Regions from separate parts of the Streptomyces tubbatahanensis genome, predicted to be linked through region 4. Evidence: riboswitches for the same ligand, from Rfam matches in the RefSeq annotation. Region 4 holds a riboswitch; each other region holds the start of a gene.
What was found. A riboswitch is a leader RNA that binds a small molecule or an ion and turns the genes downstream of it on or off. The one in region 4 is predicted to bind cobalamin.

Region 1 (7,527 bases), 4.6 Mb from region 4:
ATGGTCGTGGCCCCGCTGCTGCACAGGCACCGGATCCTCACCCAGGTCTCCGGCGACCACCTGGAGGTCATCAAGCTGATCCCGCCGCTGGTGGTGGGCGAGGCCGAGGTGGACCGTTTCGTGAGCGCCTTCACGCAGGTCATGGACGACGCGCACAGCGGCGGCGGCTTCATGTGGGACTTCGGGCGCACCCTGATCAAACAGGCGCTGGCGACCCGCTGACCCGCGGGCCGTGCCGCCACCCGCGCGGGTGGCGGCACAGCCCGGGGGCCGGGCCGCTCACGCCCTTCCGGGCAGCTCTCCGCGTACCGTCCGCGCCGCCGCGGTGAGGTTGGCCAGCGAGGCGCGCACCTCGGACCAGCCCCGCGTCTTGAGCCCGCAGTCGGGGTTGACCCACAGCCGGTCCGCGGGCAGCGCCGTCAGCCCCTTGCGCAACAGCGCCGCGGCCTCGTCCGCGCCGGGGACGCGCGGCGCGTGGATGTCGTACACGCCGGGGCCCGCCTCGCGCGGGTAGCGGTGCGCGGCCAGCTCGTCGGCGACCTGCATCCGCGAGCGCGCGGCCTCCAGGCTGATCACGTCGGCGTCGAGGTCGTCGATGGCCTGGAGGATGTCGCCGAACTCGGCGTAGCACATGTGGGTGTGGATCTGCGTGTCCGCGCGCACCCCGCTGGTGGTGAGGCGGAACGCCTCGGTGGCCCACGCCAGGTAGCCGGGCCGGTCGGCGGCGCGCAACGGCAGCGTCTCGCGCAGCGCGGGCTCGTCGACCTGGATGACGGCCGTGCCCGCGGCCTCCAGCTCGCACACCTCGTCGCGCAGCGCGAGCGCCACCTGGCGGGCCGTCTCGGCGGCGGGCTGGTCGTCGCGGACGAACGACCAGGCGAGCATCGTCACAGGACCCGTCAGCATCCCCTTGACCGGGCGGGTGGTGAGGGACTGCGCGTACTGGGTCCAGCGCACCGTCATCGGCTGCGGCCTGGAGACGTCCCCCGCGCAGATGGGGGGCCGCACGTAGCGGGTGCCGTAGGACTGGACCCAGCCGTGCCGGGTGGCCAGGTAGCCGGTCAGCCGCTCGGCGAAGTACTGCACCATGTCGCCCCGTTCCGGCTCGCCGTGCACCAGCACGTCCAGGCCGGCCTCCTCCTGGAAGGAGACGACCTCGCGGATCTCGGCAGCGATGCGCCGCTCGTACGCGGCCTCGTCGATGCGCCCGGCGCGCAGATCGGCGCGGGCCGCGCGCAGCTCGCCGGTCTGCGGGAAGCTGCCGATGGTGGTCGTGGGCAGCGGCGGCAGGCCGAGGCGGGTGCGCTGCGCGGCCGTGCGCCGGGCGTACGGCGCCGAGCGGCGCGCGTCGGACTCGGTGACCGCTGCCGTGCGGGCGCGTACCGCCGCGTCGTGGGTGAGCGGCGAGGCGGCGCGTGAGGCCAGGTCGGCCCGGTTGGCTGCCAGTTCGCCGCCGATGGCGCCCGTGCCCCGGGACAGTCCGCGTGCCAGGGTGGCGGCCTCGGCAATCTTCTGCGCCGCGAACGCCAGCCAGCGGGAGACCTGCGGGTCGATGTCGCGCTCCGCCCTGGCGTCCAGCGGGACGTGCAGCAGCGAGCAGGACGGTGCCACGTCCACGCGGCCGGCCAGCCCGAGCAGCGTCCCCAGGGTGGTCATGGACCGCGCGGAGTCGTTGATCCACACGTTGCGCCCGTCGATGACGCCCGCCACCAGCCGCTTGCCGGGCAGCCCGCCGGCCGCGGCGAGCGTGTCGAGGTTGGCGGCGGCGGGTCCCGTGAAGTCGAGCGCCAGCCCCTCCACGGGGGTCTTGGCCAGTACGGGCAGCGCTTCTTCGAGCCGGTCGAAGTAGGAGGCGACCAGCAGCCGGGGCCGGTCGGCGAGGCCGCCCAGCTCCCGGTAGGCGCGGGCCGCGGCCGCCAGCTGTCCGTGGGTGCGGTCGGACACCAGCGCCGGCTCGTCCAGCTGCACCCACCGTGCCCCGGCGGCGCGCAGGTCCGCCAGCACCTCCGCGTAGACGGGCAGCAGCCGCTCCAGCAGGGTCAGGGGCTCGAAGTCCTCGGGTGCGCCGGGCGCCGGCTTGGCGAGCAGCAGGTAGGTGACGGGCCCCACCAGGACAGGGCGGGCCTCCACCCCCAGGGCGAGGGCCTCCTTCAGCTCGCGGGTCTGCTTGCCCGAGTCGGCGCGGAAGGCCGTCTCGGGGCCGAGCTCGGGCACCAGGTAGTGGTAGTTGGTGTCGAACCACTTGGTCATCTCCAGCGGCGCGGCCTCCTGCGTACCGCGGGCCATGGCGAAGTAGCCGTCCAACGGGTCGGCCTCGACCGCGGCGCGGTGCCTCTCGGGCACGGCGCCGACCATGACCGTGGTGTCCAGTACGTGGTCGTAGTACGAGAAGTCGCCCGTGGGCAGCTCGTCGAGGCCGGCCTCCGCCATCGCCCGCCAGTTGGCGCGGCGCAGCCCGGCCGCGGTGGCGTGGAGGGCCTCGGCGCTGACCCGGCCCTTCCAGTAGCCCTCGACGGCCTTCTTCAGCTCACGGCCCGGGCCCTGGCGCGGGTAGCCGTGCACGGTGGCGCGGGCCGAGGGGGCCCGGGGTGGGGTGCCGGTGGTGTCCGTGGCGTCCTGGGGTTCCGGCGCAGCGTGCGCACCTGTCGCTGTCACGCAACTCTCCTTCGCGAGGTGACCGAAGCGCTCCCGGGACCGGGACGACGACGCGAAGGGGCGCGGCGCTGACGGGGCCGCCTGGGCGCCCGCCTGGGCGGACGGTCGGCGCCGCCCGCACTGCTCCGCTCTCCGACCCGCCCTCGAGGTCTCGGGAGAACCGCACGCGTGGGCGTGCGGGCAGCGGGCAGGTCTTCGGACTCGCGGGCACGCCCGCCGGACTCCCGGCGGGCACCTACCGGCCGTCGCTTCCCGGACCGTTCCATCCAGTGCGTATGACGGCTCTCGTTCCCACTCACCGCTGCGGGGCAGTCCCGGATTCCCACCGGATTCCCTCTTGCGACGCCTCCCGCCTGGCGGACGGGGCGAACCAGCTGCGACGGCCAGCCTAGCGGCTTCGCGTGCAGGTGTCTGCGGGGCCCTGTGGCCCGACGCTCCGGCTCAGGACTCCAGCATCCTGGACCTGAGACGGGTGCGGGTCACCTCGGTGAGACCCAGCCCCTTGGTCAGGTAGGTCTCCACGTCGCCCCAGGTCTCGTCGATGGTGGTGAAGGCCGCGTGCAGGTACGCGGCGCGGGCGTCGAACAGGGGCGCCAGCAGTTCCAGCACCTCGGTCGACATCCCGGCCTTCGACTTGGCGCTGCGGTGCACCTTGTACCGCCGGTGCGGGTCGTTGGACAGGAGGTAGTCGGCCTCGATCGCGCCGCGGTCGACGCCGAGCGCCAGCAGCGTGATCGCCACCGACAGCCCCGCGCGGTCCTTGCCCGCCGCGCAGTGCATCAGCGCGGGCACGCTGTCCTCGGCGAGCGCGTGCAGGATCCGGCTGTGCTCGGCCGTCCGGGAGGTGATCATGGTGCGGTACGAGGTCGTCATCCGCTCGACGCCCAGCCCGTCGCCGAGGATGGTCTGGAGCTGGTCGAGCTCGCCGTCGCGCACCATCTTCCAGAACTCCGCGCCGTCGGCGGGGTCCGAGAGCGGGATGTTGACGTTGCGCACGCCCGGCAGCATCACGTCGGGGCCGTCGAGCTTCCGGTCGGCGGCGTTGCGGAAGTCGAAGACCGTGTGCAGTGCCAGACCGCCGAGAAAAGCGGCGTCCTCGGGTGTCGCGTGGGCCAGGTGTCCGCTGCGGAAGAGGACCCCGCGCCGTACCCGCCGCCCGTCCACCGTGGGCAGCCCTCCGACGTCCCGGAAGTTCCGTACTCCGGCCAGCACCTTCTCGGCGGACTCCTGCGTCACGAGTGCGCTCCCTAGCGTGTAAGACGACCGTCCGTTCGACCATACGACATGGATGCCTGAGGCGATCAGTTCCGGCGGGCGTGACCCCCGCGACGGGCTCGGCGCGGGCCGCGCCCGCGCCGTGCGCCCCCTGCGGTCCGCCTCGTGAGCGCTCCGTACGCCCGCGTCGTGAGCGCCCCTACGCCCGTACCGCGCGTGCCCCCGTACGCTCGCACCGTGAGTGAGGAGCTGTTTCCGCGTCCACCGGCTCAGGTGGCGCCGGGCGCCGCGCACCTGCCGGGATGGCTGGACGCCGGGGCGCAGGGAGAGCTGCTGGCGGCCTGCCGGCGCTGGGCACTGCCGCCCGCCGGGCTGCGGACGGTGCGGATGCCCGGCGGCGGCGAGATGTCGGTGCGCCAGCTGAGCCTGGGGAGGCACTGGTACCCCTACGGCTACGCGGAGACCGTCGTGGACGGCGGCGGTGAGCGGGTGAAGGCCTTCCCCGCGTGGCTGGGGGAGTGGGCGCACCGCGCGGTGGGCGACGCGGCGGCGGTGGTGGGGGAGGGCGTGTTCGGGGACGGGGCCCGCGCCGCCGCGTACGACATCGCGCTCGTCAACTTCTACGGCGCGGACGCGAGGATGGGCATGCACCGGGACAGCGACGAGCGCTCCGACGCGCCCGTCGTCTCCTTCAGCCTCGGCGACGCCTGCGTCTTCCGCTTCGGGAACACCGAGGGACGGGGCCGGCCGTGGCGGGACGTGCGGCTGCACAGCGGCGACGCCTTCGTCTTCGGCGGGCCCGCGCGCCTGGCCTACCACGGGGTGCCCCGCACCGAACCCGGCTCGGCGCCGCCCGCGTTGGGGCTGCGCGGGCGGGTCAACGTCACCGTGCGGGCCTACTGAGCCGGTGGGGGGCGGATGGTGAGTCACCGCGCGGCCCTGTCAAGCGGAAGCCGGGCGGGTTCACTCTTTGGGAGCTGGCGAACCCTGGCGAATACCCCGTTCGGGTCAGTCGGGGGCGTGGCTGCGGGCTAGCGTGACCATGGCGTCGTCACCTCCCTCACACCGTCTTGACACCTCAACTTCCCGAGGACCCCATGGTCGAACCTCCGAGCAACGCGGTGCAGGCCTCCGCAGGAATAGGAACCTCCACTTCCGCTTCACTGGTCGCCTCCGCGGCCGCGTCCGCCTCAGCGTCAGCCTCAGTCTCAGCCTCCGGAAACAGCGGCAGGCACGGCGTCGCACGCCGCCGGCACGGCAAGCCCCGCACCCGAGAGAACGCACGCGAGAACGTGGGAGACGCCGCCGTCCGCCGACGGCTCGTACGGCTCGCCGTCCTGCCCGCAGGACTCGTCGCCCTCACCGGCGCCGCCGTCGTCGTCTGCCTCCTGCGCGCCCGCGGCGGCACGCCCCTCGGCGCCTCGGTCTGGGGAGTGCTGGCCGCCGGGGCGTTCCTCTGCTGCGTCGTGCCGGGCACCGCCGCGTACCTCGCCGCGGCCGAAGCACGGGGAACCGCCGAGCGCTGCGCCGCGCTGCGCCGTGCCACCGCACGCGGCCAGGCCGAACTCAGATCCATGCTCTGGGCGTTGCGGCACGGTGAGCGACCCGTGCCGCGCACCCGCGCCCCGCAGGGCGAACCGGTCGGCGACGGGCTCGACCTGCTCGTGCACCAGGCGGCTCTCGCCCAGTGCGGCGCCGAGGCCGCCGTCGCGGAGGCCGTCTCCCTCATGGGCAGGGCGCGCGGGGAGGGCGAGGAGAAGATGGAGGTGTTCGTCAACCTCGCCCGCAGGCTCCAGTCCCTGGTCCACCGCGAGATCCGGTTCATCGACGACCTGGAACACGAGGTGGAGGACCCCGACCTGCTCAAGGGCGTCTTCCACGTCGACCACCTCGCCACCCGTATCCGGCGCCACTCCGAGAACCTGGCCGTCCTCGGCGGCGCTGTCGCCCACCGCCAGTGGACCCGTCCGGTCTCCCTCTCCGAGGTGCTGCGCTCCTCCGTCGCGGAGGTGGAGCACTACACCAGGGTGCAGTTGGTCCCGCCGATCGAGGGCGCCGTGCGCGGGCACGCCGTCGCGGACGTCATCCACCTGCTGGCCGAACTGATCGAGAACGCCACCGTGTTCTCCGCGCCGGAGACCCGCGTCCTGGTCCGCACGGAACCGGTGACCGCCGGGCTCGCCGTGGAGGTCGAGGACCGGGGGCTCGGCATGAACCCCGAGGAGCAGAACCAACTCAACGCCGTCCTCGCCGACCCGGAAGGCATCGACGTGCCGGCACTGGTGCGCGACGGCCGCATCGGGCTGTACGTCGTGGCGGCCCTCGCCCACCGCCATGGGGTCGTCGTCCAGCTCCAGAACAACATCTACGGCGGGGTGCAGGCCGTGGCCGTCCTGCCCCGGAGCCTGCTGGGCGAGCCGGCAGGACACGGCAGGGCGGCGCTGCCCGACGGCGGGCGGGACGGCGGCGGCGCGGGCGGCGCCGGACCGGCTGCCCCGCCGGCCGGCGCACCCGCGACCACCCGCTCCGGCGCGGCGCCCGCGGGAGCGGCACCGCACGCGGAGGCCGGCCCCGACGGGTGCACCCGTGCGGGCACGGACTCGGGGCCCGGTGCGGCGCGCCCGGGTGCCGCACGCCCGGGTGCCGCGCCGTCTGCGGCCACCGGCCCCGGCGGGTTTCCCGGTGCGGATGCGCGTGCGGGAGCGGGCGCGGGGCCCGGGGCGGGAAGCAGCCAGGGGTCTGGTGCGGGAACGGGCGTGGGGCCCGACGCCGGAGCCGGCTCAATGACTGGCGGGGGAGCGAGTTCGGGGCCCGGTGCGGGGGTGGGCTCACAGCCCGGTGCGGGAGTGGGCTCGGAACGGGGCACTGGAGCAGGCTCGGGGCCCGGCGCGGGAGCGGTCCCGGGGCTCGGCGCGGGAGCGAGTTCGGTGCCCGGTGCGAAAGCCGACCCTGGCCCGGGGTCGGGCGCGGGCTCGGGTACCGGCGCGGAAGCCGGCTCCGCGTCGGGGAGCGCCGCCCACCGCGCGGCGCTCCCCGCTGAGCAGGGCCGCACGGTGGGGGCGGAGCGGGGCGCGGGAGACGCCGACGCGGGAGCGGTCTCTCCGGCGGATCCCCGGCCGCGCGCACGGGCGCGAGGCGGACAGCGCGGCCCCGCCACCCCGGCCCCCCTGGGCGCGCCGGAGCAGACGGAGTCCACGGGCGGCCCGGAAGGGGACGCACGCGACCGCGAGAGGCGTGCGCTCGGCCCGCCGGGACCCGCCGCGCGGGCGCGGAGGGCCGAGGACCCCGGCCGGGTACCGGGCACCTCCTCCGGGCGAGGGCAGGGGGCAGCCTCGCCGCAGGGGCGGGGCGCTGTGGAGGGCGAACCGTTGGCCGACCGCCCTCCGTTGCCCAGGCGGCGCCGGCAGACGCATCTGGCGCCGGAGCTGCGCGAACCTCTGCCGCCGACCGGGAGCGCTCGCGACGAGGGCGGGCACGATCCGGGGCTGATGGCGGCCTTCCGCCGGGGCAGCACTCTCGCGCACGGCATCGACCATCCGGCCGGCGGACACCCGCCGCCCCACCCAGGAGAAGAGCGCGACCATGGCGAGTGAGACCCAGGCACCGCAGGCCCCCCGAGGCTCCAGTCCCACCCCCGGGGCCCAGAACACCGACCTG
Region 2 (7,527 bases), 1.8 Mb from region 4:
CGGGTGATCAGCGCGGTGGCCAGCGCGACGCGCTGTTGCTGGCCCCCGGACAGTTGGTGCGGGAACCGGCGCAACAGCCCCGCGCCCTCCGGTATCGCGGCGGCTTCGAGCGCCTGGTGTACCGCCGCCTCGCACGCGGAACGGCGAAGCCGCCCGCGTGCGGAGCCGCTTGCGGCATAGCGGGCGAGCTCGCGGAGTGTGCAGCCGATGCGGCGCACCGGGTCGAGAACGCTGGCCGGGTCCTGCGGCAGGTGTGCGACCAGGCCCGCCCTGGCGGCGCGCCGCTGGGCCGCGGAGGCGCCGACCAGTTCGGCTCCGCCCAGCAGCACCCGGCCGCCCAAGGCGATGCCGGGCCAATCGAGGCCGAGCGCGGCCAGCCCCAGGGTGGTCTTCCCGCTGCCTGAGGGACCGGTCACTGCCAGGGCCCGGCCTGGGGCGAGGACGAAGCTCACCCCGTCCAGCAGCGTGACACCGTCACGCGAGCGTGCCGACAACGAGCGCACCCTCAGCAGTTCCCCGGCGTCCGCGCCCACGCTCGTACGGGCGTCCGCGCCCACGCCGGCGCCGGGCCCCGCGCCGGTCACCGCGACCGCCCCTCGTGCCGCGCGAGGAAGCGGTCCGCCGTCAGGTTCGCGCCGACGCACAGTGCCATCAGCAGCCCTGCCGGTACGAGGACCGCCGCGGGCTGGAGGAAGAGCGCGTCCGTGTTGCGCTCGATGACCACGGCCCAGTCCGGGGAGTCCGCGGGCAGCCCCAGACCGAGGAAGTTGGCGGAGGCGAGCAGGTACAGCACCAGCCCGAACCGGCTCCCTGCGTCCGTGACCAGCGGGCCTCTCACGCTCCTGGCCACATAGCCGCACTGGACGCGCCATTCCGGCATGCCCTGGAGCCGCAGCGCCTCCACGGCCGTGCGGCAGCCCGGCGCCAGCGCGGTGGCGCGCACCAGCCGCGCCACCGCGGGCACCTGCACGAGAGCGGCGGCGGCCACGAGCGTGCCGGTCCCGCGGTGCCCCGTCGCTGCCAGAGTCATCAACAGCAGCAGTGAGGGAAAGGCCAGCAGCAGGTCGAGCCCGCGCATCACGGTCTCGTCCACCCACCTGCGACCGTGCGCGGCCAGCAGCCCCGACGGCACCCCTGCCGCGTACGCCAGCACCAGCGTGGCGGCTGTCATGCCGAGCACCGAGAGCCCGCCCCGCGACACCAGAGCGAGAACGTCCCGGCCCAGCGAGTCGGTTCCCAGCAGGTGCCCGGGCCCCGGCGGTGCCGACGGCGTGCCGCCGGGTGCGGCCGAGAGGGGCAGCAAGGGGCCGGCCAGGGCCACGAGGACCGGCAAGGCCGGCAGCAGGACCGCTCCCGCACTCGCCGCGCAGGCCCGGGGGCGCCGCCGGTGAGGGGCGTCGCGGCACCGACGCCGGCGCACCGAGGTGGTCACGCGCGTCCTTCCCGCACCGGGACCAGCCGGTGCACAGCGAGATCGGCCAGCAGGTTCACCGCGACCGCTGTCAGCGCGAACACCAGCGCGTAGCACTGCACGGCGGGCAGGTCGCGGTTCTGTACCGCCTCGACGAACCCCGTACCCAGGCCGCTGACCGCGAACAGCGACTCCACGACGACCGCGCCGCCCAGCAACCCGTCGACGCAGCGGGCCAGTTGCTGGACGGCGGGCGCGAGCGCGTTCGGCATGACGTGCCGGACCACGATCCGGCGCTCGCCAAGCCCGAGCAGGCGCAGGTGGGATGCCACCGGGCCGTCCTTGCGCTCGGCCACTCCGATGCGCACCTGCCGTGCCAGGTCGCACAGCTGCCGGGACACCAGGACACCCACAGGCAGCACCAGCACCTGGGGCGTGAGCGGCAGCTCGGCCCCCGCGGTGCCGGCGGCCGTGGCAGGCAGCAGCCCCAGGCCCAGGGAGAGCCAGGCGACCAGGAGCAGGCCGAGGACGAACTCGGGAACGGCGTGCAGCAGCACCGTCGCCCCGTTGAGCGCCCGGTCGATCCACGAGCCCTCCCGCAGACCACTCGCCACCCCGAGCAGCAGCGCCAGCGGCACGACGACGGCGAGCGCGCAGCCGGCCAGCAGCGCGGTAGTCCCCAGACGCGCCGTGACCTCGTGCGTGATCGGAAGGCCGGTGACCAGCGAGCGTCCGAAGTCGCCCTGGAGCACGGCGTGGAGCCAGGAGCCGAAGCGGCTGACCACCGGCTGGTCGAGGCCGAGCCGGGTGCGGACCAGCGCGGCCTGCTCCTCGGTGCCCTGCTCACCCACCAGCACGTCGGCGGTGTCCCCGGGCAGCAGCGACGTCAGCGCGAAGACCGCGACGAGCACGGCGAAGCACTGGCCGGCCGCGACGGCGGCACGGCTCAGTGCGTAGCGGAACACGGTGCGGATCCCGTCGCGGTCGTGCGGTCCACAGCGAGCCTCTTCAGCCGATCCTGACGGTGTCGAACCGCGCCCAGTCACAGGAGTTCGGTGGTGCCTCGCGCAGCCCCCGCACCCCTGCGGCCAGCCCGACGATCCAGTCGCTGAACCCCCACACGAGCTGACCCGAGGCGTCCCGGGCCAGACGCTGCGCACGGGCCAGCAGCTCCAGCCTGACCTTCTCGTCCCGGGTGCCTGCCGCCTGGGCGATCAGCCGGTCGAACCTGGCGGAGTGGTAGCCGGTGAGGTTGTTGGGGGCGTCCGCCAGCAGGCGGGTGCGCAGATGGGTGGGGACCGGGAGCGTCGCGGTACGGCTGTGCGCGGCGACGCCCTTCGTCTTGATCTGGCCGAAGTAGGTCGCCGCGGCGCGTACGTTCGGCTCCACCACCAGCCCGATCTCCTTGAGCTGGCCGGCGATCAGCGAGGAGGCGTTCTGCCAGCTCGCGTCGGCGGGGCCGGTCTCCAGCCGGACATGCAGCCCTTCCGCCCCCGCGGCCTTGACGAGGGCGCGTGCCCTGTCGACGTCGCGCTCGCGGGGCGGCAGGCCTTGCGGGTAACCGCGCAGCCCCCTGCCGAAGAGGTCGTTGCCCACGGTGCCGCGCCCCGACAACGCCACCTTCACCAGGGCCTCGCGGTCGAGACCGAGGGTGAACGCCTCGACCAGGCGGGCGTCGGAGAACGGCTCGCGGCTCAACCGCAGCAGCAGGGCCTGCATGGTGCTGAGCTTCGTCTGGAGCAGCTTGACGTTCTCCTCGCCGTCGAGCCGTCCGGCCGAGGCGGCGGACAGGTCGTGCGCGTAGTGCACCTGTCCCGACAGCAGCGCGTTCACCCGTGCCCGCTCCTCGTTCACGGGCACGAACTCCAGTTCCTCGATGTGCGGTCCGCCCGACCAGTGGCCGTCCCACGCCCGGAACACAGCCGAGCCGCCCGGGGTGAACGAGCCGTACCGGAAAGGACCGGAACCCACCGGCTGCGCGAAGTTCTTCGTGCCCCGCGGGACGATTTCGGTACCGGGCGCGGCCAGCGCACTGGCGAACTCGAAGTCCGGCTCCTTCAGCACCAGTGTCAGCTCGCGGCCCCTGGCCCGGCTCGCCGCGAAGTCGACGGCCGAGAAGAGCTGCGCCGACTGGGCGCCCACCGCGGGATCGGCGATACGCCGGTAGTTCCACAGCACGTCGGCGGCGGTCACCGGCGACCCGTCGTGGAACTCGGACCTGCGCAGCCGCACCGTCCACCGTGTGCCGGAACGGTCGCTGTCCCAGGACTCGGCCAGCCGGGCCTGGACGGACATGTCGTCCTTGTACGTCAGCACGCTGTCGTACAGCGCCTTGGCGCGGGCCTGGTCGACGAAGAGGGGTGCCCTGTGCGGGTCGAGCGTCTCCTGGGATCCGCCCGCGCTGAACGCCGCGCGCAGCCGCGAGCCGCCTGCCCCGCCCGGCGCGCCACCGGAGCCGCCGCACGCGCCGAGTGCCGCGGTCGCCGTGAGAGCGCCCGCTCCCGCGAGTATGCGGCGCCGGGGGACGGCACCCTGCATCGATACGCTGTCGAACATGACGCGCGAGCCTCTCCTGGGGTGTCCACGCCCCGGGTCGAAGGAAGCGGCGACGCGCCAGTTGTCTGGCTCCCGGCTCTGGAGTGGACCCAGAGCAGGTCACAGTGGCGGGACCGCGCCGGATTCGCACCGGCTTCCCTGACCGCGTCACCCAATGGTGTGTGTATGTACTACCACGGCGCCGTTCCTGGGCCACCGGCGGCCGGCTCGCCGCGGACCGGGCGGGACCGGTGAGGGATGTGCACAGGTTGGACCAACGGCATTGACAGCACGCTCTTCTCACGGGTAGCGACGCTGCCTATATTTTGACGTGCTCGCGCCAACCGTGCCGCACGGTCGGCGTTCGGCTCGTGGCGCCGTCCCGGCGGACCGTCGACCGGTCCTGCCTGTCACTCCGTCCGGGACACCGACACCAGAACCCCCCACCGAGCACTTGGAGACAGGCATGTCCAACGACAGACTCACCGACACCTCCGCCCCCCTTCCCGCCCTCGCCCCCTCCTCCCGCGGCAAGCGCGCTCTCGTCGCGACCGCGCTCTCCCTCGCCCTCGCCGCCCTGTCCGTCGGCGCGGCCGGTGCCGCGCAGGCCACCGACCGGCCCGGCGAACTCCAGCCGGGCGAGGCCTACATGGGCGCGGGCATCGCCGTACACAAGGGCTGGAAGCAGGACGGCAAGCCCAGCCTCGACGCCTCCGTCGAAGGCGTCGACGTCAGCGGACACCAGGGCAACGTCGACTGGCAGGCGCTCTGGGGCAGCGGCGTGCGGTTCGCCTACGTCAAGGCCACCGAGGGCACGGGCTACCAGAGCGACTCCTTCACGCAGCAGTACAACGGCTCCTACGACGTCGGCATGACCCGCGGCGCCTACCACTTCGCGCTGCCGGACAACTCCAGCGGCGCCGACCAGGCCAACTTCTTCGCCGACCACGGCGGCGGCTGGAGCAAGGACGGCAAGACCCTCCCCGGAGTCCTCGACATCGAGTACAACCCGTACGGCGCGACTTGCTACGGGCTCAGCCAGGGCGCCATGGTCAACTGGATCAAGGACTTCACCGCCACCTACAAGAGCCGGACGGGGCGGGACGCCGTCATCTACACCACCACCGACTGGTGGACCCAGTGCACCGGGAACAACGCCGGATTCGGCGCGACCAATCCGCTGTGGGTCGCGCGGTACGCCGACGGTCCCGGCGCGCTCCCCGCCGGCTGGGGCTTCCACACGTTCTGGCAGTACACCTCGACCGGTCCCACCGTGGGCGACCACGACAGCTTCAACGGTTCGGCCGAGCAGCTGACCGCACTCGCCAACGGGTAGGACCTGCCGACCGCGTCACGCCCGTGCGCAACGGGCGTGACGCGCCGCGCCCACCCTGAACCGCCGAATCGGCGGTGTTTGCCCCCCGACTCCGCTCTCGGGGGGCTTCGCTCTGCCCTCCGCGCCGTCGCCCGCGGCCCGCCCCCGCGTTTCCGCCCCGCGCCCCTCCGCCCCGCGGGTACGTCTGCTCGGCTCGGTTCCCGGGCTTCTCGGCCACCGTCTCCCGGCGCCGCTCGAAGCAGGCTCTTCGCGCCCGTCGCCGCTCGCCGAGGTCAGGCCACTGACCTCTGCGCCCGCCTTCTCCGGCTCTTCGTGAGGCATCTTCCGAGGCGCTCCCTTGCCGTGCGCCGCTCCCTCCCCTCTAGAAGTTCATTCGCGCGTGACAGATGCTTGCGTGCGTTATAAGCTCTAACAGGCCAGTGAGCCGGACAAACCGAGTCCGGGGGGAGCTGGCGGGAAGGGTGTACAAGAATGAGCGCTACCGGAAACGACCTGCATGTTGTCCTCGGCGCCGGGCCGGCCGGCACCACGCTCGCCGCGGAGCTGGCCTCGCGTGGCCACCGGGTCCACCTCGTCGACCGCTCCGGCGCCGGCCCCGACCTCGAGGGCGTGACCCGTGTGCGCGGCGATGTCGGCACCGTCGAAGGGGCCAGGGCCGCCCTCAAGGGCGCCGCGGTGGTCTACCACTGCGTCAACGTCGCCTACCACCTGCAGGTCGACATGATGCCGGGCATCCAGGACGCCGTCCTCGGCGCCGTCGAAGCCGAGGGGGCCCGACTGGTCGTCCTGGACACCCTCTACCCCTACGGCGAGACCCACGGTGAGGTGATGACCGAGGACACCCCGTGGCGGGCGACCGCCAAGAAGGGGAGGATGCGCGCCGAGCTGGACGAGAAGTACCTGGCCGCGCACCAGCAGGGCCGCGTCGCTGTGGTGCTGGGCCGCTCGGCCGACTTCGTCGGGCCCGGCGTGCTCAACTCGACGCTGGGCGGTGCCGTCTTCCCCGGCGCCCTGACCGGCGGCGAGGTGGCGGCTCTGGGCGACATCGACCTGCCGCACAGCTACACGGATATCCGCAACGTCGCCGCGGGGCTTGCCACTTTGGGCGAGAACCCGCACGGTGACGGCCGCGTCTGGCACCTGCCCACCGCGCCGGCTCGCACCACGCGTCAGGTCTTCGAGACCATCGAGGCGAAGCTCGGACGGCCCTTGCGTCTCACTGTGCTGAGCGAGCCGCGCCCGTTCGGCCCCTTCGACCAGACGTTCATGGACTCCTACGCCGAGCTGTTCTACCAGCACACCGAGCCCCAGATCATGGACTCCAGCGCGATGCGGAACGCCTTCGGGGCCGAACCTCTCACCCTGGACACCACTGTCGAGGACACCCTCGGCTGGTACCGCGCCTTCCTCGCCGACGGGAAGTGACGTATCGACGAGGAGAAGTGACGTCTCGCGGGCTCCGGGCGGGCGGGGGTCAACGCCCGGAGTCAGGTGAGATGGTCAGTGGTCCAGCAGGGCGTCCAGCTCGGCTGTGAAGAGCGCGGCGGGGTCGAATCCCATCCCGGCGAAGTGGCCGGCGACTTCCAGGGACAGGACGCCGTGCAGCCGGGTCCAGAGGGCCAGTGCGCGGTGGAGGACGGCGGACGGTGCGGGGTTGCCGGCGGCCCACTCCCGGTGGCTGTCGAGGTGGGTGCCGAACGGCGTCGGGTGGGCCTCGGGGACTTCGGGGGTGAGGGCCGCGAAGGCGTCGATCAGGACCGCCATGATCTGGGACGCGACGGCGGTGACGTCGTCGGGGGCGCGGTAGCCGGGGACGGGTGTGCCGAAGACGAGAAGGTACCGATGAGGGTCCTCCAGGGCCCAGCGGCGCCACGCGTGTGCCAGCGCGGACACGTCGGCGCCGGCCTCGGAGGCCGCACGGATGGTGTCGGCGAGGCTCTGGTAGGCGTCCCTGACGAGTTCGGTGATCAGCTCGTCGCGGCCGGCGTAGTACCGGTACAGCGCCGGTCCGCTCATGCCCAACTGCTTGGCGATCGCGTTGAGGGAGAGGGCGGACGCTCCGGCCGTGGCGATCTGCTCCCACGCGCGTTCTTTGATCTCTCCGCGGACCTGTGCGCGGTACCGCTCGCGGGGACTCTTCGTTCCCGTTTCCGACATCGGCGTGCACCTCTCCGCGCTCTCTGCGGCCTCAGCGGCGACAACTGGTTACAAGGTATCACGAAGGCTACGACGTATTCGGGGGCCG
Region 3 (7,527 bases), 440 kb from region 4:
GTCGGCTCGTCGAGCAGCAGCACGTCGGCGTCGGAGAACAGGATCCTGGCCAGCTCGACGCGGCGGCGCTGACCGCCGGAGAGGGTGTGCAGCGGCTGGCCCAGCACCCGGTCGGGCAGGCCGAGGCTCGCGGCGATGGTGGCGGCCTCCGCCTCGGCCGCGTAACCGCCCTTGGTGAGGAACTCCGTCTCCAGACGCTCGTACTTCCTCATCGCCTTCTCGCGGGTGGCGCCCTGTCCCGTGGCGATGCGCTGCTCGTTCTCCTGCATCTTGCGGATCAGCTGATCGAGACCGCGCGCGGACAGGATGCGGTCACGCGCCAGCACGTCGAGGTCGCCGGTGCGCGGGTCCTGCGGGAGGTAGCCGACCTCGCCGCTGGAGGTCACGCTGCCGGCGGCGGGCGTGCCCTCGCCCGCCAGGCACTTGGTGAGCGTCGTCTTGCCCGCGCCGTTGCGGCCCACCAGGCCGATGCGGTCGCCCTTGGCGACGCGGAAGGTGGCCGACTCGATGAGGATACGGGCGCCGGCGCGCAGCTCGAGACCGGTAGCGGTGATCACTGGTTACTCCAAGGCAGGACTGTGGGACGTGCGTACGGATGCGGTGCGGAAGCGGAGACGGCGTACGCACGCCTAATGCACGAGGAGATGAGGCATGGGGCCAGTCTACCGGCGGAGCGCAAACCCATTTCAGGACCGGCCGCCCCGCCCGTGCGCACCGGCCGTTGGCGCGGTGCGGCCCGGCAGCCGCCCGGCCCGACGCGGACGGGCCGGCTCACTCCCCGCCGGTGTGCACCTGGAAGGCGGCGCGGCGTACGGCCTTGGCGAGGGCGGGGTCGGGGTGCGCGGCCGCCAGGGCGACGAGGACCTGCACGGTGCGCGGGTGGCCCGTGGCCCGCACCTCCTCCAGCAGCCCCGGCACCGAACCCTGTACGGCCGTGCCCAGGTGATCGACCAGCAGCTGTTCCTCACCGTGGTCGGTGACGGCGGCCGCGGTGTCCACCCACAGCCAGGTCGCCTCCTCGCGGGTGAGCACGCCGGGGGCGCCGCCCGCCAGGTCCTCCGGGTCGGTACCGGCCTGCTCGGCCAGCCACAGCAGCGCGTACGGGCGCAGCGTGGGCTCGTCCGCGACCTCCTGCACGGCCTCCTCCGCCGGCGCGCCGACCACCCGCAGCGCCTCGAAGGCCAGCCCTCTGAGGAGCGCGTCCTCGCCGCGCGCGGCCTCCAGCAGCTCGGTGACGGCGTGCGAGGTGGGGCGCGCGGCCAGCCAGGCGCGGTACTCGTCGCGGGCGGGCCCCGGGGTCATCCGGGCGCAGCCGCGGAGCATCTCCTCCGCCGACTGCTCGATGTTGCCGGCCGGGCTCTGGGCCGCCACGCAGATCTGCTCCAGCTTGGTCCACACCGCCCAGGTGCCCAGCGGGGTGAGGACGGCCGAGCCCTGGCGGAGCACGGACTCCCCGCCCGGTTCCTCGTCGGCGCAGCGGGTGAGGGCGCCGACGGCGGAGAGGCCGTCGAGCGCCCAGTCGAGCAGGCCCGGCAGTGCGACACCGACGACGGCGCGGCTCGCCGCGTGCCCGCCGCCGTCCCGTTCGGCGCGCAGCTCGGCGATGCGCCGTCCCAGCAGGTCGTGCAGCAGCGCGAAGGTGACGGGCCCGCCGGACAGGTGCATCACGGACAGGAACTGGGGCACCGCCTCGACGACCTCCGCCACCAGCGTCTGTTCGTGCGGCAGCGGCGCGGGGTGGGCCAGCGACCAGGCGTCGAAGAGGGCGACCCAGCCGCGCAGCACCGCGCTGTCGTCCCGGTCCCAGGCACGCAGCCGCCAGCCGGCGCGCGCGGTGTCCCCGTGCAGTTCGATCAGGCCTGCCAGCTTGGCCCTCCCCCAGTGCGCGCGCACCTGCCCGGCGGTCATGCGCAGCTCGTCGGCGGCCCGGTTCAGTCCGCCGTCGCCCGCGTGCGGCGACGTACCGGCGCCGGCGGCCCAGTGGGCGACGCGGACGGCGTCGGCGAGGGAGGCGCGGGCGTGCCGGGCGAGCTGGTCGCGGGGGAGCATGCCGTCCGGAGGCCGGGGCGTCCGGGCGGCGCGCCTGGTCGTCACCGTGCGCCGGGCGGCTGCGACGGGCTGTCGGGGGACGAGGCGGAGCCGGTTGTCTCGCGGAGTACGGGACGTCGTCACAGGAGCAGTCTTCACGCTGTTCCCGGGAAACCCAAACCTGGGGTGCCATATCCGGTCGCCGGGCGCCATCTCGCCGCACACGGCGGCTCCTGAGGGGGCCTCAGTGTGACGCCGTCTCAGCCGCGTTCCCGCCCGGGCGGGGTGCGCTCACATGAAGGGCGTCAGGAAGCGGCGCAGCTTCTCCTCGTACCCGTGGGGGTCGGCGTTCCACATCGCCGCGTGCGGGGCGTACGGGACGCGGTGCAGGGAGACGAGCCGCTCGCGGCGGGCCGCGAGCTCGCGGGAGCTCTCCCAGGGGGCGATGGTGTCGGCCGGGCCGTGCAGCAGCAGTGTCGGCACCGTCAGCTTGGCCGGGTCCACCAGCGGCGCTTCCCGGTCCTCGGGCAGCCCGGCCCGGCCCTGGACGGCCCGCACGACGAGTGGCAGCAGCGCCCTGGGGGTGCCGTGCGAAGACGCCAGCGCGCGGACGGTGTGCTGCCAGTCCAGGACGGGCGAGTCCAGGACGAGGCCTGCCACACATTCGCGCAGCGGGGAGTGCGCTGCGGCGTGCAGCGCCATCGTGGCCCCGCTCGACCAGCCGTGCAGGATCACCCGCGCGGCCCCGTGCTCGACGGCGTAGCGGATCGCCGCGTCCAGGTCACGCCACTCGGAGTTGCCCAGGTGGCCGATGCCGTCGGGGCAGGGGGGCGCACCGGGGTCGCCGCGGTAGCCGATGCCGAGCACCGGCATCCGCCGGCTCACGTAGAAGGGGAACAGCGTCATGGGGTGCTCGCGGGTGGCGCCCAGACCGTGCACGGTGATCACCCAGCTGCCGCGGGCGCCGGGGACGAACCAGGCGGGCAGCTGCCCGAGCTCGCCGGGGATGCGCACGTCGGTGTACTCCAGGCCCAGCGCCTCCCCGGGGTCGCCGACGTGCACCTGCGGGGTGAGGCGGACGGTCGCGCCGGTGCTCAGCCGGCCGCGGCTGACCCGCCGCAGCTCGCGGACGACCGTGTGCGGTCTGGACCGCGCGGCCGTCTCGTCCTCCATGACGGGGCCGACGACGGCGTGGGTGCCACGGCCGGTCAGGCCGTAGATCCCCGGGAGCCCGGCGGCCAGCGAGCGGGTGACGGCGATCCGGCCGTCGTCGTGCGACTGTACGGTCAGCCTGGTGCCCTCGAACCCGGCGGTGGGCCTGCCGGCGGATTCACCGCGGGCACGCACGGGGCGCAGCGCGACGTCGGCGGCGTACCGTCCGGCCGCCAAAGCGGCCGCGCCGGTGCCGAGCACGGTGGTCGCGGCCAGTGCCGCGGTTCGCAGACGCATCCTCTCCAGGTTGACGCGAGACGCCGGGGCAAACCAGTGGGCCGGGCCGGGAGGGTGACGTCCGTGCGGGGTAACGGCGGGTGCCCGAGGGGGTGCGGTCGGTGCCGTCGGCGCCCTGGCCGGGGTGTCGTGTTGCACTGACAGACCCACCGGAACACGGTGTGACCTGGAACACACAAATGTCGTCAGGGGGTGACACCTCGACGCCCGCCCCAGTTCACCTTCTGTTCACTCGCCGTCCTTACGTTCACGGCGTTACTGCCCCTCGAACTGATTGTGCCTGGTGAATGGAACACATCACGCTTCTCATCGGGATCGTGATCGTCACGGCCTTGGTGTTCGACTTCACGAACGGCTTCCACGACACGGCCAACGCCATGGCCACCACCATCTCCACCGGGGCCCTGGCTCCCCGCGCGGCGGTGGCCATGTCCGCGGTCCTCAACCTCCTCGGCGCGTTCCTGTCCGTCGAGGTGGCCAAGACCATCTCCTCGGGAATCATCGATGAAGGTTCCGGCATCAAGCCCGAAGTGATCTTCGCCGGGCTGGTGGGCGCGATCATCTGGAACCTGCTGACCTGGCTCGCCGGACTCCCCTCCAGCTCCTCCCACGCGCTGATGGGCGGCCTGCTCGGGGCGACGGTCGCGGCGGTCGGCACGGGCGCGGTCAACGGCGACGTCGTCGTCATGAAGGTGCTCATCCCCGCGCTCGCCGCACCGCTGGTCGCCGGCGTCGCCTCCGTGTGCGCCACCCGGGTCACCTACCGCCTCGCCCGCAACGCCGACGAGGGGCAGACCGCCAAGGGCTACCGCGCCGGGCAGATCACCTCCGCCGCGCTGGTCTCCCTGGCGCACGGCACCAACGACGCGCAGAAGACCATGGGCGTCATCACCCTCGCGCTGGTCACCGGCGGCGCCCTGGCCCCCGGCTCGAACCCGCCCGTGTGGGTCATCGCCTCGGCGGGCATGGCCATCGCGCTGGGCACCTACCTGGGCGGGTGGCGCATCATCCGCACCATGGGCAAGGGCATCACCGACATCCAGCCCCCGCAGGGCTTCGCCGCCCAGACGAGCGCGGCGGCCACCATCCTGGCCTCCTCGCACATCGGCTTCTCCCTCTCGACCACCCACGTGTGCTCCGGCGCCGTGATGGGCTCGGGACTCGGCCGCAAGGGCGGCGTGGTCCGCTGGGGCACGGCGGGCCGCATGGTCGTCGGCTGGGCGCTCACCCTCCCGGCGGCAGGGCTCGTCGCGGCGGGCGCCGCGCTGCTGGCCGAGCAGGGCGACTGGGGCGTCGCGGCGGTCGCCGTCCTCACCCTGGCGATCTGCGGCGCCATCTGGGTCCGCTCCCGCCGCACACCGGTGGACCACACCAACGTCAACGAGGTCGAGCCCGCGACGGAGGCCGCCATGCCGGCGCCGTCCCCGGAGCCGGAGCCGGAGCCCGCGGGGGTGGTCACCACCGCCGTACGCGCCGTCTCCCCTCCCCCGGCCCCGGCGGGCGTGGGCGCGGGATCCGCCGCGTCGGCCGCCTCCCTGCCGGACGCGGGCGAGCAGCTCCCCGGTGAACCACCCGCTGCCGCCCCGAGCCGCCCCGCCTCCGCTGGCAGCATCTCCTGAGCCCCGAACAGGGCAGTAGCCCCTCGAACTGGGCAGCACTCCGAGCCCGCCGGCCGGGCCTCCGGCCAGAAAGAGTGACCGCATGAACATCGACTGGGCCGCCCTCGGCCAGGTCTTCGGCGTCAGCCTGCTGGCGACCGTCGGACTCGTCGGCGTCTTCACCCTCGGCATCGTCACCAACTCCCCGCGCACCGGCGGTGCCGGACCCACCACGCTCGCCCGCACCGGCGCGTACGCCTGCTACGCGCTGTGCCTGGCGGCGGTGGCGTACGGCATCTACCTGATCGCGGCGTAACCCCTCCTCCCCCCCCCCCCCCCCCCCCCCCCCCCAGACCTGCCCCGGCCCGCCCCGGCCCGCCCCGAAATCCGGCACACCGATCCGCTCCGAGCGCCCCCGGGAATCAGCGCCGGGGGCGCTTCGCTTCGGGCGCCGCCCCGGCGCCGGCGGCGGGCCGACGACGTGGGCGTGGGGGATCACACACTCTCCCGTCGCAGGTCAAGGGCGAGTTGACGGGGTCAGTCGGGCGTGGTGGACTGCCGGTGCCCAAACGGCGGCATGGAGAGGAAGCCGGTGCGAATCCGGCGCGGTCCCGCCACTGTCACCGGGGAGCGCCATCCCAGCGACGCCACGGCCCCTGCGGGCTGGAAGGCGGGGTGGCGCGGATCCGGGAGCCAGGAGACTCTCGCCGCCGGTCGAGTCGAGCCAGGGCGAGGACCCTGAGTGAGGACACCGCCATGCGTGGCCGCGCTGCCGTATGCGCCCCCTGCGGGGCAGAACCCTCCGTCGTCGTGGATGTGTGCGCCGGGCCCCTCGCGTGAAGCGGACCGTGGGCGTCCAGGCCGGTGGGGCCGTCGCCGGATTCCTCATCGACGCGCTGCTCGGCGATCCGCGACGCGGCCACCCCGTCGCGGCCTTCGGCCGGGCCGCGGGCGCACTGGAGCGACGGATGTGGCGCGACCACCGCGGCGTGGGAGCGCTGTACGTGGCGCTGTGCGCGGGCGGCGCGCTCGCGGTGGGACACGTGAGCACGGCTGCGGCGGCCCCCGCAGCCGGCAGGGGCGCGGGCACACTCGCCGAGCCCGGCGCGGGCGCGCTCTCCGGGGTCGACGCGGGCAGCGAGTCGCGGGCGGCAGGGGGGTCGACGGTTCGGGCCGTCGTGGTGACTGCCGCCGCCACGTGGGCCGTGCTCGGTGGTACGTCCCTCACGCGGGAGGCGCGCGCCGTGGCCGCGGCGCTGGAGGCCGGTGATCTCGAGCTGGCCCGCGAGCGGCTGCCCGCGCTGTGCGGCCGCGATCCGCAGGGGCTCGACGCGCAGGGCGTGGCGCGCGCGGTCGTCGAGTCCGTCGCGGAGAACACCTCGGACGCCGTGGTCGGCGCCCTGGTGTGGGGGGCGTTGGCGGGCGTGCCCGGGATGCTGGGTTTCCGGGCGGTCAACACGCTGGACGCGATGGTCGGTCACCGCTCGCCGCGCCACCGCAGGTTCGGCTGGGCCGCCGCCCGGCTGGACGACGCCGCGGGCTGGCCGGGGGCGCGGCTGACCGCCGTGCTGGCCGCCGTGGCCGGGCCGAACCCGCGCGGCGCGCTGCGCGCGTGGCGGTCGGACGCGCACCGGCATCCGAGCCCCAACGCGGGTCCGGTCGAGGCGTCGTTCGCCGGGGCGCTCGGTGTGCGGCTCGGCGGGACGCTCTCCTACGGCGGGCGCGTCGAGCACCGTCCCGTCCTCAACGGGCCCGGCGCTCGGGCGCGGACGGCCGACATCGAGCGGGCGGTGCGGTTGTCCCGCCGCGTCGGCGTGCTGGCGCTGGCGGTCTGCTGCGCGGTCGGTGCGGCGCGAGGCACGGTCGACGCGGCACGAGGCACGGTCGACGCGGCACGAGGCACGGTCGACGCGGCACGAGGCACGGTCGGCGCGGCACGAGGCGGGGCGAGTGGGACGACGCGGCGCCCCCGGGGCGCCGGGAGCGCGGGAGGCGCACGGTGAACGATGGGGGCGGACTGCTGGTCGCGGGGACGACCTCGGACGCGGGCAAGAGCGTGGTGACGGCGGGCATCTGCCGCTGGCTGGCCCGCAAGGGGCTGCGCGTGGCGCCGTTCAAGGCGCAGAACATGTCGCTGAACTCCTACGTCACGCTCGACGGCGCCGAGATCGGCCGGGCGCAGGCCATGCAGGCGGCGGCGGCCCGCACGGAGCCGAGCGCGCTGATGAACCCGGTGCTGTTGAAGCCGGGCGGCGACCGCACCAGCCAGGTCGTGCTGCTGGGCAAGCCGGTGGGCGAGATGTCAGCGCAGGGCTACTTCGGCCGGCACACAGGCGAGGGCCGGGGCGTGCGGTTCGGGCGGCGCGAGGAGCTGCTGGAGACGGTGGCGGGCTGCCTGGAGGAGCTGCGGCGTACCCATGACGCGGTCGTCTGCGAGGGCGCGGGCAGTCCG
Region 4 (7,527 bases):
GGAGGTCACCAGCACCAGGCTCGTCAGCGCGGAGAGCACGTACTGCACCGCGACCCCGGCCAGCACCAGCCGTCCCGTCGTCATCGTGCCGCCGCGCCGCGCCATGGCGTACACGACGAGCAGCGCCACCATCGCCCCGGCGAACGCGCCCGCGGACATCGAGACGGCGCCGATCCCGAACACGACGACGAGCGCGGCGCCCGTCGAGGCGCCGGAGGAGATGCCCAGCAGGTAGGGATCGGCCACCGGGTTGCGCACCAGTGCCTGCAACACCGCGCCCACCAGGGCGAGTCCGGCGCCGACGACGGCGGCCAGCAGCACCCGGGGCAGCCGCACGTCCAGCACGATCGTGGTGAAGGGCGAAGGACCTGAGCGGCCCGTCAACGCGGCCAGCACCTCGCTGACGGGGATGCGCGCCGAGCCGAGGGCCAGTCCGGCGACGGCGCCGGCGAGCAGCACGGCGGCCAGCGCGGCGCACACCAGGGTGCGCCGCAGCGGTGAGGTGCGGGGCACGGGCTCAGGCACCGTTGTGTCGCGGGTGGAGTTGGCGTGCCAGGTCGTCCACCGCTTCGGGGACGCGCGGGCCCAGCACAGCGGAGGAGAGCGGCAGTACCGCGAACCGCCGGTGCTTGATGGCGGGCACGTCGGCCAGCGCCGGATCCTGAAGCAGCCGCTTCTTCTTCTGGGCGAGAGTCGTCCCGCCGTAGTCGTAGAGCACCACGACGTCCGGCGCGCGCTGCACGACCTTCTCCCAGGAGACGTCGGCGAAGGGCTTGTCGACGTCGGCGAAGACGTTGCGGGCACCGGCTCTGCGCAGGATCTCGTTGCCGATGCCGGTGCCGCCCGCGGTGAACGCCGAGCCCTCGCCGCTGTCGTAGACGAAGACCCGCGTCTTCCCGGTGTCCTCGAGCCGCTTCGCGGTGGCGGCCAACTGCTTGTCCTGCGCCGCGATGAGGGCCTCGCCGCGCTCGGGCACTCCGAAGACGCGGGCCACCTGGCGGATCTCCTTGTGGAGGGTGGCGATGTCCGTGTGGTCGGTGCACGCCTCCAGGTTCAGGCGCGTGGAGACGCCGCCGTCTTCGAGCGCGGCCCGGTCGCGGCCCTCCGTCTTGTCGAAGGCGCTGGCGTATCCGCCGTAGACGAAGTCGGGGTTGGCGGCCAGCAGCACCTCCTTGGAGGGGTACTTGCCGGCCAGCACCTTCACGCCCTCGTACGCCTTGCGGTAGCGGGGGAGGATCGCGTCGTCCAGGTAGGCGGTGCCGGCCATCCTGTCCTGCAGGCCGAGGGCGAGCAGGACCTCGGTGACGTGCTGGTTCATGGTCACGGCCCGCTCGGGCGGCGCCGTGAAGGTCGTCTTCACACCGCAGTTGGTGACCGTGTAAGGGAACCCTTCGGGCGCGCCCTCGCCCGTGGCGCCGTCGGCACGGGTGCCGCTCCCGCACGCGGCCAGCGGTATCAGCAGCAGCGCGGTGAGCAGCCCGCGCACGGCGCGTCCCGCACCGGCCCGCCTGGTCGCGGCGCGTGCCGTATCCGCCCGTCTGGTCCGGATCATGAGGCCTCCTCCGCAGTGTTCCCCGGTTCCGTCTCCTCCTCGGGCAGGAACCGCACCGAGGGCCGCCCGCCCGGGCCTTCGGCGGTCACCACCGAGCGCACCCCGTACACCTGGGCGATCAGCTCCCGGGTCAGCACCTCGCCCGGCGGGCCCGCCGCCTCCACCCGGCCCCGGCGCAGCACCACCAGGTGGTCGCAGAACATCGCCGCCAGGTTCAGATCGTGCAGCGCGACCACACTGGTGACCGGGCTGCGGGCGACGAGGGCCAGCAGCTCCAACTGGTGGCGCACGTCCAGGTGGTTGGTGGGCTCGTCCAGCAGCAGCTCGCTCGGCCGCTGAGCCAGCGCGCGGGCGATCTGCACCCGCTGCCGCTCGCCGCCCGAGAGGCTGTGCCAGGGCTGGTCGAGCCGGTCGGCCAGCCGGGTGCGCTCCACCGCTTCCCGTACGGCCGCCTCGTCCTCGGCCCGTGGCCCCGTCCAGGCGCCGGGGTGCGGGATGCGGCCCAGTCGCACCACGTCCCCGACGGTCAGCTCGACACCCGTCTCGGCGTGCTGCTCGACCACCGCGACCCGCCGCGCCACGGCCTTGCGGCCGACCTCGCGCAGCGGCCTGCCGTCGAGGGCGACCACTCCGGAGGCGGTGGCCCTGATGCCGGCCAGCAGCCGCAGCAGCGTCGACTTGCCCGACCCGTTGGGGCCCAGCAGCCCCACGGTCTGCCCGGGGCACGGGTCCAGGCTCACCCCGTCGACGACGAGCCGTCCGCCGGCCCGCCACGAGACGTTCTGTGCGCTCAGGCTCACAGGCCCGCCCCCGCCGCGTCGTGGGTGCTGCGGCCGCGCCGCCCCCGGTGCAGGATCAGCACGAAAGCCGGCACGCCGAGCAGCGAGGTCGCCACTCCGACGGGCAGCTCGCGCGGGGCCAGCAGGGTGCGCGCCGCGGTGTCCACCCAGACCAGGAACACGGCGCCCAGCAGCGCGGTGACCGGCAGCAGCCGCCGGTGTGCGGGCCCGGTCAGTGCGCGCGCCGCGTGCGGCAGCACCAGCCCGACGAAGCCGATGGCGCCCGCCGAACTGACCAGGACGGCCGTCAGCAGTGCTGTCACCAGCAGCAGCGTCAGCCGCAGCCGCCGCACCCGCACACCCAGCGCGGCCGCCGCCTCGGGCCCGAAGGCGAAGGCGTCCAGCGCGTGGGCCCGCGCCAGGCACACCACCAGGGCGAGCGCCAGCGCCCCGCAGCCCACGGCCACCTCGCCCCAGCCCGCGGAACCGAGCGAGCCCAGCAGCCAGAACAGCACCCCGCGGGTCTGCTCGGCGTCGGCGGAGAGGAAGACGATCAGCGAGGTCAGCGCCGAGAAGAGCTGCATGGCGGCGATACCCGACAGCAGTACGCGGTCCGTCGTACCGCCCGAGGTGTGCGCGAGCAGCAGCACCAGCGCGAAGGAGAGGGCGGCGCCGGCGAAGGCGCCGGCCGACAGGGAGAGCGCCCCGCCGCCGACGCCGAGGACGACCACGCTCACCGCGCCCGTCGAGGCGCCGGAGGAGACGCCCAGCACGAACGGGTCGGCGAGCGGGTTGCGCAGCAAGGACTGGAGCACCGCACCGCACAGCCCGAGACCGGCACCGCACACGGCGGCCAGCAGCGCGCGCGGCAGCCGCAGTTCCCACACGATGCCCTCGCGGATCGGGGTGAGCCCGGCGTCCGCTCCGCCCAGCCGCGCGACGACGACGCGCCACACGTCGGCCACGCCGATCCCCGCCTGCCCGACGGTGATGACCAGCGCGACCGACACCGCGCAGGCCGCCACCCCGAGCACGCACACGACGGCGGTGCCCCGCCCGCTGCGCAGCGCGAGCGTCCACCGCCGGGAGCGCCCCGCACCTGGCGCGGCCGACCGCAGGATGGGCCCTGCGGTCACTTCGCGTGCTCCGTGAGGTGGAGGTCCCGCAGACCGCGTGCGACCTTCTCCACCCCCTCGACGGTGCGGATCGAGGGGTTCATCGCCGCCCCTGGCAGCAGCACGTACCGCTTGTGGCGCACCGCCGTCATGTGGCGGGTGACCGGGTCGGACTCCAGCTTCTCGATCTTGGCCTTCGCCGTCTCGGCGGTCTGGTTCTCGCGGGTCAGGTCGCCCAGCACGATGACGTCGGGGTCGCGGTCTGCCACGGCCTCCCAGCCGACCTGCGGCCACTCGTCGTGCGTGCCGGCGAAGGCGTTCTCGGCGCCGACCGCCCGCGTGATGACGCCCGGCGCCCCGCAGCAGCCGGCCACGTAGGGGGACTCGGAGTTGGCGAACCAGTACATGACGGAGGTGCCGTGCGCGTCCACGCCCTCCGTAGCCTTCCGCATCCTGGCCCGGAGGTCCGCGACGAGCCTTTCACCGCGCTCCTGGACACCGAACGCCTTCGCCAGGTCGCGGACCTCGCCGTAGACGGTGTCCATGGTCAGCGGCGCGCGGCGCGCTCCGTCGCCGTTCGACCCGGACTTCTTGGCGCAGTCGGCGGGGGAGAGGTAGGTGGGCACGCCCAGGCCGGCGAACTTCTCCCGCGGGGCGACCCCGCCCTTGTCGAGGGTGGCGGAGAACGAGGCGGTCACCAGGTCGGGTTCTTCGGAGAGCACCTTCTCCATGGCCGGGTAGCCGTCGGCCAGCCGCTCCACCTTCGCGTTCTCCTTCTCCAGCCCCTTCATCACCGGGTCGGTCCAGGTGCCGGTGCCCGCCATGCGGTCGGCGAGGCCGAGGGCCAGCAGGATCTCCGTCGAGCCCTGGTCGAGCGAGACGGCGCGCTGGGGGCGGTGCTTGAGGGCGACCTCGTGCCCGCAGTTGTGCAGGGTGCGCGGAGAGCCCGCTTGCCCGGCCTTGTCCGCGGCGGTTCCCGGCGGGGGCGCCGTTCCGCAGCCCGCGACGGCCGGCAGGAGGGTGAGGGCGAGGGCGGGAACCGCGGCCCGCAGGGCCCCACGGCGCGTTCGGCGCATGGCCAGCTGTGTCCTTCTCCGTCGTAAGGCTCAGTCGCGGAGCCCGGCGTGCCACCGCCTCCGAGGTCCCGGAGTGCGGGTGCCAGCAGGTTTTCGGACTCGGGACTCTCGGAGTGTGCGCCTTCCCAGGGACCGCGCCCCAGTGGCCTCGTGCACACCCCAGTCCCACACCGCTGCGCGTCAGCTCCGGATTCGCACCGGATTCCCTGACCCGTTCAAGGGTTTGACTGGCGGCTGCAACGTACCACGCGGTCAGCGGACCGGAGTCAGGGGGAGCTAGGGGGAGCTAGGGGGTGCTAGGGGGTGCTAGGGGGCGCTAGGGGGAGGAAGGGGGGAGAAGTGACAGAAGGGACCCCGGGGCTTTGCCCGGCCCCGGGGTCCTGGGTGCCGTTCGTTCGCACGTCCCCAGCGGTTGATGGGCGGATCGTTCGGCGATGTCCTCGCGTGGAGCCACTCCACCACGGCCGCACGAAGAACGGCCGGCCGGGTTCGAACCGGCGTCTCGAGGTCGTCACCGCCCCGGTTGCCGGACGATGAACGGCGATGCTGAGCGTGGAGCGAGAGGTTGAGACTGACCGGGGCCTGACTGTGGCAGTGCCGCCGGGGGTTCACACATCAGCTTCAGTTTCAGCTTTGCGCTCCTGGCGCACCCCGGGCGGCAAGAGTCTGAATCTTTGCCCGGGGAGTCTGAGGGTGTCGGTGCGCGCTCGGCACACCTGAGCGGTCAGGAGAAGTGCTCAGGAGAAGAGGTAGCCGAAGACGGCGTCTCCGACGCGCTGGTCGGTCACCTCCGTGGCGTTGGCCTCCTCGCGGGCGAACTTCACCGCGGCGGAGAGCTTCTCCAGCCGCTCCAGCAGCTCGTTGACGCGCCGCGCGGGAAGGGCGCCGGAGTACTTGACCGTCGTCCAGTACCCGACGGGGATGTCCTCGTAGTAGACCTCGACCTGGGCCGGGTGCTTCTCGGTGGCCTCCGCCTTCACGTGGTTGCGCGGCACCTTCTTGGTACGGACCGTACGGACCTGCTCGGTCTTCCACCAGTCCGTGGACGGGTCCCGCTCCCAGGCCTCCGCGCCGTCCAGCACGGGCAGCCTGCGCAGGAAGGTGCCCAGTTCGCCGAGCTGCTTCTCCAGGAAGAGCAGGTAGGAGACCGGCACCTCGGCGAGCACGGTGCGCCCGTCGACGGCGATGTCCGCGCGGGCCGTGAGGTTCGACCAGTCCTTCGTCGCCGTCACGTCGAACAGCCGCGTGAGGATCTTCGCCGTTTCCTTCAGCACATCCTCGGCCTTGACCTGCACCCGCGTCGACTCCGGCGGAAGCTGCTCGCCCTCTTCGTCCTTGGGCTGGTACGTACGCGAGATACCGGCGAGCATCTGCGGCTTCCCCAGCCCGTGCTGCGCCTGCGCCAGGTCCTGGGCCACCTTGGACTTGACGCCCTTCTCGACTGCGATGATCTGATTCAGCTTCGCCACGTTCGCGAACCTAGCAGCCCAACCTCCCCGCCCACCACGGGATTTGTTCGACAGCCTCGTCACGGCACTGTCCGCGCCGTGTCCCACGTCCGGGTGAAAAAGGATGTCGATCGCTTCGCCCCGGGTAGGCCAAGTCCGCCAGCCAATCGAGCGACTGGGGGACCGGACGTTGTCGCAACCCTTCGAACTGCCCGACTTCTACGTGCCGTACCCGGCCCGCCTCAACCCGCACCTGGAAGCGGCACGGGCCCACTCCCGCGAGTGGGCGGCGCGGCAGGGGATGCTGGAGGGCTCCGGGGTATGGGACACCGCGGACCTGGACGCGCACGACTACGCGCTGCTGTGCGCCTACACGCACCCGGACGCGAGCGAGGACGACCTGGCGCTGGTCACCGACTGGTACGTGTGGGTCTTCTTCTTCGACGACCACTTCCTGGAGATGTTCAAGCGCACCCAGGACCGCGCGGGCGGCAAGGCGTACCTGGACCGGCTCCCGCTGTTCATGCCGCTGGAGGACACCGCGGCGGTGCCCGAGGCCACCAACCCGGTCGAGGCCGGGCTGGCCGACCTGTGGGCGCGCACCGTGCCGTCGATGTCCCGTGACTGGCGCGCCCGGTTCGCCGTGAGCACCGAGAACCTGCTCAACGAGTCGCTGTGGGAGCTGTCCAACATCAACATCGGCCGGGTGCCGAACCCGGTCGAGTACATCGAGATGCGCCGCAAGGTCGGCGGCGCCCCCTGGTCGGCGGGGCTCGTGGAGTTCGCCGCGCACGCCGAGGTGCCCGCCGCCGTCGCGGGATCCCGCCCGCTGTGCGTGCTGCGCGACACCTTCTCCGACGCCGTCCACCTGCGCAACGACCTGTTCTCCTACGAGCGCGAGATCGGGGACGAGGGCGAGCTGTCCAACGGCGTCCTCGTCCTGGAGACGTTCCTGGACTGCACCACCCAGGAGTCGGCCGAGGCGGTCAACGACCTGCTGACCTCCCGCCTCCAGCAGTTCGAGCACACCGCACTGACCGAACTGCCCGCGCTCTGCGCCGACAAGGGCCTCGACCCGGCGGAGCAGGCCGCCGTCGCCGCGTACGTCAAGGGGCTCCAGGACTGGCAGTCCGGCGGCCACGAGTGGCACATGCGCTCCAGCCGCTACATGAACGGCGGCGCGGCCGCCGCCGGGGACACGGGCCCGGCAGCCGCCCGCCTGCCGTTCGTCCCCGAGGGTCTGGGCACCTCCGCGACGGACATCCTCGCCAGCATCGCGCGCACCGCCCCGCAGCGCGTCCGCTCCTTCACCCACGTACCGCACGAGCGCACGGGCCCCTCGGTGCTGCCCGCCTTCGAGATGCCCTTCACGCCTCAGCTCAGCCCCCACCTGGACGGCGCGCGCGAACGGGTCGTCACCTGGGCCCGCGCGATGGGGCTGCTGGACTGGCAGCCTGACGTGCCGGGCGGCCGGGTGTGGGACGAGGAGCTGATCCGCGACAACGACCTGCCGCTGTGCGCCGCCGGCATTCACCCCGACGCCACCCGGGACCAACT

Region 1: linked by a shared signal. The riboswitch ahead of metE (5-methyltetrahydropteroyltriglutamate--homocysteine S-methyltransferase) and the one ahead of MMF93_RS09095 (ABC transporter substrate-binding protein) in region 4 are both predicted to bind cobalamin.
Region 2: linked by a shared signal. The riboswitch ahead of MMF93_RS01460 (ABC transporter substrate-binding protein) and the one ahead of MMF93_RS09095 (ABC transporter substrate-binding protein) in region 4 are both predicted to bind cobalamin.
Region 3: linked by a shared signal. The riboswitch ahead of MMF93_RS07245 (cobalamin biosynthesis protein) and the one ahead of MMF93_RS09095 (ABC transporter substrate-binding protein) in region 4 are both predicted to bind cobalamin.

What each region holds. Positions count from the first base shown of each region.
Region 1 is NZ_CP093846.1:6,750,134-6,757,660, forward strand. Features, by position in the region: gene MMF93_RS28880 (aspartate aminotransferase family protein) at 1-222, shown strand, start outside; gene metE (5-methyltetrahydropteroyltriglutamate--homocysteine S-methyltransferase) at 280-2,562, opposite strand; cobalamin riboswitch at 2,837-3,032, opposite strand; gene MMF93_RS28890 (tyrosine-protein phosphatase) at 3,097-3,891, opposite strand; gene MMF93_RS28895 (alpha-ketoglutarate-dependent dioxygenase AlkB family protein) at 4,108-4,773, shown strand; gene MMF93_RS33550 (ATP-binding protein) at 5,163-7,463, shown strand; gene MMF93_RS28905 (roadblock/LC7 domain-containing protein) at 7,453-7,527, shown strand, end outside.
Region 2 is NZ_CP093846.1:343,485-351,011, reverse strand. Features, by position in the region: gene MMF93_RS01475 (ABC transporter ATP-binding protein) at 1-584, opposite strand, end outside; gene MMF93_RS01470 (ABC transporter permease) at 581-1,333, opposite strand; gene MMF93_RS01465 (ABC transporter permease) at 1,429-2,376, opposite strand; gene MMF93_RS01460 (ABC transporter substrate-binding protein) at 2,420-3,967, opposite strand; cobalamin riboswitch at 4,007-4,129, opposite strand; gene MMF93_RS01455 (lysozyme) at 4,413-5,282, shown strand; gene MMF93_RS01450 (NAD-dependent epimerase/dehydratase family protein) at 5,754-6,707, shown strand; gene MMF93_RS01445 (TetR/AcrR family transcriptional regulator) at 6,783-7,439, opposite strand.
Region 3 is NZ_CP093846.1:1,667,979-1,675,505, forward strand. Features, by position in the region: gene MMF93_RS07220 (ABC-F family ATP-binding cassette domain-containing protein) at 1-557, opposite strand, end outside; gene MMF93_RS07225 (hypothetical protein) at 772-2,049, opposite strand; gene MMF93_RS07230 (alpha/beta hydrolase family protein) at 2,320-3,477, opposite strand; gene MMF93_RS07235 (inorganic phosphate transporter) at 3,765-5,096, shown strand; gene MMF93_RS07240 (hypothetical protein) at 5,179-5,391, shown strand; cobalamin riboswitch at 5,659-5,778, shown strand; gene MMF93_RS07245 (cobalamin biosynthesis protein) at 5,924-7,078, shown strand; gene MMF93_RS07250 (cobyric acid synthase) at 7,075-7,527, shown strand, end outside.
Region 4 is NZ_CP093846.1:2,108,081-2,115,607, reverse strand. Features, by position in the region: gene MMF93_RS09115 (FecCD family ABC transporter permease) at 1-513, opposite strand, end outside; gene MMF93_RS09110 (ABC transporter substrate-binding protein) at 518-1,552, opposite strand; gene MMF93_RS09105 (ABC transporter ATP-binding protein) at 1,549-2,352, opposite strand; gene MMF93_RS09100 (FecCD family ABC transporter permease) at 2,349-3,398, opposite strand; gene MMF93_RS09095 (ABC transporter substrate-binding protein) at 3,464-4,522, opposite strand; cobalamin riboswitch at 4,590-4,769, opposite strand; gene MMF93_RS09090 (DUF7873 family protein) at 5,260-5,991, opposite strand; gene MMF93_RS09085 (terpene synthase family protein) at 6,161-7,527, shown strand, end outside.